DNA from 2 places in the Paenibacillus sp. FSL H8-0282 genome. Region 2 is predicted to be linked to the other one. Evidence: riboswitches for the same ligand, from Rfam matches in the RefSeq annotation. Region 2 holds a riboswitch; the other holds the start of a gene.
What was found. A riboswitch is a leader RNA that binds a small molecule or an ion and turns the genes downstream of it on or off. The one in region 2 is predicted to bind preQ1.
Positions count from the first base shown of each region.

Region 1: linked by a shared signal. The riboswitch ahead of queF (preQ(1) synthase) and the one ahead of NST94_RS06080 (queuosine precursor transporter) in region 2 are both predicted to bind preQ1.

Region 1 covers NZ_CP150146.1:3,719,443-3,722,627, reverse strand. The annotation lists gene NST94_RS15970 (ABC transporter ATP-binding protein) at 1-63, shown strand, start outside; gene murB (UDP-N-acetylmuramate dehydrogenase) at 214-1,125, shown strand; gene NST94_RS15960 (hypothetical protein) at 1,190-1,525, opposite strand; PreQ1 riboswitch class I at 1,838-1,881, shown strand; gene queF (preQ(1) synthase) at 2,045-2,518, shown strand; gene queC (7-cyano-7-deazaguanine synthase QueC) at 2,548-3,185, shown strand, end outside.
Region 2 covers NZ_CP150146.1:1,395,894-1,399,078, forward strand. The annotation lists gene NST94_RS06075 (methyl-accepting chemotaxis protein) at 1-831, opposite strand, end outside; PreQ1 riboswitch class I at 1,198-1,243, shown strand; gene NST94_RS06080 (queuosine precursor transporter) at 1,254-1,967, shown strand; gene NST94_RS06085 (AMP-binding protein) at 2,246-3,185, shown strand, end outside.

The DNA of each region.
Region 1 (3,185 bases), 2.3 Mb from region 2:
GATCCACGTACGGGTGTGCCACTGTGTCTTCCTTACGAGCTTGCTGCCTATAAAGCTGTGTAATTATCATCTAAAATCATACAACGAACAGGCTCCCGTCATTGACAAGGGAGCCTGTTCGTTGTTACAGTTGTGGTTGCCTACAATTTCATAATAACTCTTTAAAATAGATCAAGGACCATCATTTATACATGGTTAAAGGAGCATGAAAACATGAATATTGACAAAATTCAAGATGACCTAGAGCAGCTAATGACTGCAGGAAAAGTGAAAAGTCATGAGAATTTAAAAGATCACGTGTACACTAAAATGGGCGGCAAAGCTGATATTTTGGCTGCACCAGCTACTTATGATGAAATTCAAAAGATCGTTACATATGCAGAACAAAATGGGATAACCCTTACGGTACTTGGGAATGGCTCCAATGTGATTATCCGTGATGGAGGTGTACGTGGGATCGTTCTGCAAACGGCAGGACTGACCGAAATGGGGATTCGCGACAATCTCTTATATGCACAATGTGGTGCCAAAATAATTGATGTTTCCAGATATGCGCTTGATAAGGAGCTTACGGGTCTTGAGTTCGCCTGTGGCATTCCAGGAACAGTTGGTGGAGCGCTCTATATGAACGCAGGTGCGTATGGCGGTGAGATCAAAGATGTCCTGCATAGTGCACTAGCTATAAATAAGAACGGGCAATTGGTAACTCTGCAAGGTGATGAGCTGCAATGGGGTTACAGAAAAAGCGTGTTCGCAAGCGGTGAGTACATTGTACTTGAGGCCAAATTTGCTATGACTTCCGGTGATGTTTTAACGATCAAGGCAAAAATGGATGAACTAACTTATTTACGTGAATCGAAGCAACCGCTTGAGTATCCATCCTGTGGGAGTGTATTTAAGCGGCCTCCAGGCCGTTTTGCAGGTCAGTTAATTCAAGAGAGCGGCTTACAGGGTACAAGAATCGGCGGTGCTGAGGTATCCAAGAAGCATGCGGGATTTATTGTGAATGCAGATAATGCAACAGCCAGTGATTACATCGGGCTAATCCACCATGTAAGAGCGACTGTGAAGGATAAATTCGGTGTAGAGCTGGAAACTGAAGTGGAGATCATTGGAGAAGAATAAACGATAAGCAAAAAGAGCCCGCAGATCGCTGTGGGCTCTTTTTGCTTATCATAATCATGTTCGTTTAATCTACTGAAAGGGTGTAATTAGCTCTGTCCGTAGTTATTTCTGCCTTGCGGTCGGCTAAGTCTACGATTTGAAGACCTTCAACAGCTAAATCATAAGTGGATTGTGGCAGGGATACCAGTTCACCATCGGCGTTAAGTGTGCTGCCGAAACCTCTTAATATCAGTGCACTTCCAAGATATTCATCAATTACGTCGTCTGCACTCCGGAAATCTACGGACTCTAAATTGAAATGAACTTTATCCAAATCACGAAGTTCTTTCTTTTCAATAGCGATTGTTTCATTCAAATGATTGTTAAGCCAATCCATAAGCTGCTGTATACTTTGTTCCATAAAATGCTCCCACCCTTAGCTCGAAGATTATTATGAATAAGTTACCCCTTTCTTAGGATCTGAATCCTTTTTTTTGCCACATCTTAATTAACCATATGAATAGTTCATGTGATTAAAAAGAAATCCGCGATCAAATTGCCGTGGTTTTTGAGCTTCCTAATCTCTACATACGCAGGTCTATCCACGTTAACCTGGAGTTATTTGCTGATCTATATAAGGTAACAGTAAAGAGTAGAACTTGTCAGGAGCGGGCTACCCATGGTATAGTTCAAGACGCAATATGCTTTAAGAAGAAGTCTGCGCTAAAGTTGTGCAGGAGAGGTTCGCGAACTCCCTCTATAAAAAACTAAGAATATATTAAACAGTACAAGCGGTTGCTGTCCTTTATCCGGACGTTGCTTCCGTTTCTTCTTAGTGGAGCCAAGTTTTCGAAATCTCGTTCTTCTTTCCATTACCGGCCAAGGCCGAAGGAAAAGAGAGGGGTTTTTTGTCGTGTCAGAAGGAAGATTGAAAGAGGAAATGCAGGAAGTTACTTTGCTTGGTAATCAGGGAACACAGTACAAGTTTGGTTATGATCCAGACATTCTGGAGGTGTTTGATAACAAACATCCCGGGCGTGATTATTTTGTTAAATTCAACTGCCCTGAGTTCACTAGCTTGTGTCCTGTAACGGGTCAGCCGGATTTTGCCACGCTGTATATTTCGTATATTCCTGAACAAAAAATGGTGGAATCCAAATCATTAAAGCTGTATCTGTTTAGCTTCCGCAACCATGGTGATTTTCATGAGGACTGTGTCAACATTATTATGAATGATCTGATCTCTCTGATGGATCCGCGTTACATTGAGGTATGGGGCAAGTTCACTCCGCGCGGAGGCATTTCAATTGATCCTTATTGCAACTATGGAAGACCGGGTACGAAGTATGAGGCGATGGCGGAACACCGCTTAATCAATCACGACCTCTATCCAGAAAAAGTGGACAACCGCTAAATTCCAACTTGTGATAAGGAGAGATTCATATGAACAAAAAAGCACTCGTCGTATTCAGCGGCGGACAAGATAGCACCACTTGCCTGGTTTGGGCATTGCAGCAGTATGAGGAAGTGCAGGTAGTTACCTTCAACTATAATCAACGTCATGCGGCTGAAATCGAAGTTGCAACAGAGATAGCAGCTAAGTTTAATGTAAAACAGCATATTCTTGATCTGGGGCTGCTCAATCAGCTGGCACCCAATGCACTTACCCGTCAGGATATAGATATCGTGGCTGGTGAAGGAGATGAGCTTCCAAGTACTTTCGTCGATGGACGGAATTTGTTGTTTTTATCTTTTGCCGCAATATTAGCTAAACAACTGGGGTACTCCCATATCGTCACTGGGGTTTGCCAAACGGACTTTAGCGGTTATCCGGACTGCCGTGATGTTTTTGTGAAATCATTGAATGTTACGCTGAACTTATCTATGGACTATGAGTTTGCGATCCACACTCCCCTAATGTGGCTGGATAAAAAAGAAACGTGGAAAATGGCCGATGCACTGGGGTATTTTGATTATGTTCGCGAACACACACTGACCTGTTACAACGGTATTATTGGCAGTGGCTGCGGTACTTGTCCAGCCTGTCTATTGCGTCAGCGTGGTCTTGAGCAATATGAGGC
Region 2 (3,185 bases):
AACACGTTCTTTTAAAGAGTTGGAATCCGCAACGACAGTATTAGAGGTTACCAGTACATGTCCAATCATTTCTTTCAGGCGTTGGGTCATCGCTTGGAAGCTTACGGACAACTGTGCAACTTCGTCATTTCCTTTAACTGATAATTCTTCGGTGAAATCTCCCTCTGCGAGCCGGGCACTATAAGCTGCCAGTTTTGAGATTGGACGTGTTATACGCACACTCATGAACCATGCACCAGTTAGGCCGATGATCAACGTCAGAAGTGTGATTCCGGCACTTGTCCATAGAATACTGTCTGTTTTTTCTTGAATGAAGCTTACGTCACTGCTTACACCGATAACCATCGTACTTCCGGGAATACCGATATAAGCTGTTTTATGTATACCATGTGCGTCGCTATATGTATCGCTTAGTCCAGTTTTTCCTTTAGAGGCTTGTTGCATTGCAGAGGATACGGTGACACTTTCTGCCCGTTGCAATTTTGCATCGTGATCTGCGGATAGAATCTCAGCTTCTTTCCCCTTCAGATTGACCAGAAAAATGGTTTCCACTCCATGTTGTTTCCTCTTTTCCTGAAAATAGAACTCGAGATTGGTGGCAGACTGATCGTTCTTATTTAGGGTTTGCTGGGCGTGCATTACGTTGAGATTCTTATATACGTCCTGAGCAGCGGCAGTAAGGATTTTGTTAATCTGCGGCATAACATAGCTGTTGAAGATACTGATAGAGATAAAATAGAAGCTGGTGCTTAACAAAAGAGACGTGAGCAACAGAACAACAAATAATAAACGCGTAAATTTGCGACTGATCGAATGCTTGATACGAAACATATCGTTCTCTCCTTTTTTTATGGACGGTGAGGTCATTTCTTTTTTAGTCTTCACTAGATACTCCATGCCAACTGCTGGAAATTGGCGACCCGAGATATATTCCATAGTTATGTCATATTTCTACTAAATGGATCGGGAATAAGGTGTTTGATACTATTCTATAGAATTAACCTCTGGATGAATAGTGAAAGTTTTGTCCTATAGAGCATTTTTTTCTGAAAAAAATGAATTATTGCTGACTATTTTAGATAATTGGCGAAAAAAAAGAAATGGAACTACCAATTTCATATAAAAATATTATTTTTATGGATTGTTAAGCGCTATTGTGATAGAGTATTAATGTTTTGTTCCGAAAATTTAATATTGTAAGCCGCGGTTCGTAACCATCCCGCGTAAACAAAACTAGGAGGAATTTCAGTAATATGTTTAATTTGCTGTGGGGAGTTTTATTTGTTATTGTCAATTTTGCTTTTTTTCTACTCTGTTACCGCTTGTTCGGGAAAAGTGGAATGTACGCCTGGGTAGGTATTGCTACTGTAATTGCTAACATTCAGGTAGCTAAGACGATTGCTATGCCATTTGATATTGTGATGACACTCGGAAATACGATGTATGTCACTTTATATATGACCAGCGATTTACTTAATGAGAAGTACGGAAGAGCGGAAGCACGTAAAGCGGTCTGGTTTGGTTTCTTCACCTTGCTTATGACTACAGTCATTATGCAGATGGTACTAGTATTTAAGCCGCAGGAGACCGATATCGCTCAGTCTTCTTTGGAGACGATTTTTGGGCTGATGCCTCGACTAGCTTTGGGTAGTCTTACTGCTTACTTCATTAGTCAGTTCCTAGATGTTCGGTTGTACTCTTGGATTCGGAAATATTACAGCACCTCAAGTCAGCTGTGGATTCGTTCCAACGGTAGTACGATGATTAGCTCCTTTGTGGATACACTTATTTTCTGTACCATTGCGTTTGCGGGCTTGTATGACTGGAATGTATGGCTTGAAATTTTGCTTACGACTTATCTAGCGAAGTTCTTACTAACCGCAGTAAGCACACCTATCTTATATATCGCCCGAACCTTTACTTTTGCTGAAGAGGGTTCACCATCATCCGTTCAAAAGAAGGACTAAACAACAATACAGCCAGCGCGTACCGATCATAATCGATGCGTGCTGGCTGTTTTTTCGTTGTAAGATGGACTTAATAGTTACATGAAAGATGTGTACATAAAAATAATATAAAGCTAAAATAAGCTATCGTAGCAATTCTAGCGGGTTAGTTTAACAGGAGCGCCGGCGATGGCGCTTATCACATATCCTTTAGTTTGGGCTGGACTTGCGGGGCAGTCCGATTGAAGAGAATGTATATAATCGGTAGTCACAGAAAATACGAACAGGTGTGATCTAGGATGAATCTAGTAGTTCCTATACTGCGTCATGCAGCACAGCAGCCCGACAGCATTGCCTTAACCCATGACCAAGCAAGTCATACCTATGCCACATTAGTAAAAACGATGCGGAGAATCGCGAATGGCTTACAGCAAAAGGGTCTGAGGCATGACAAAATCGCGATTTTATCTACGAATCGTATTGAATTTGTTGAGGTTTTTTTGGGGGCGATTTATGCGGGCTGTGTTCCCATTCCCTTAGATCCCAAGTGGAGTGCTAATGAACTGCAGGTTATTATAGAGCAGTGCCAGCCGACAATGATTTTTGCCGAGCCGGAAGCCGCAAAGAATCTGACCTTCAAGGATCAAATGATCCAAACATTGACCTTCTCAAATGAACGAACAGGTTCCTATGATCAGTGGCTGGCTGCCCTGAAGCCGGAGGCTGAGTTGGATGAGACGAATGAATTATTATTTATTGGCTTTACTTCAGGCACAACCGGATTGCCCAAAGGTTATATGCGTACCCATTTATCATGGTTAAAAAGCTTTGAGGTCTCGAATATTGCTTTTGAATTGGACGCTATGAAGGATGTTTTGGCACCAGGTCCATTTGTGCATTCCCTATCCTTATTCGCCGTAATGCAGAGTCTATATAGTGGAGCAACCTTTCATATCACACAAAAATTTAGTGCCACGCAGGTGTTAGAGCTGTGCCAGCAAATTCCGGGCGTGGTGCTGTTCGTCGTACCAACAATGATCGAATCCATGATGCAGCAGGCTGTACCTGGGCAGATACAGATTGATGCGATTATTAGCTCAGGTGCAAAGTGGTCGGAGTTGTCCAAGAAAAGGGGCATGGAAGTGTTTGGTGGAGCGCGGCTTTATGAATCCTACGGTTCTTCAGAAGCGAGCTATATTAGTTATTTGAATGTTCTGACCGAGCATAATCCGACCTCTG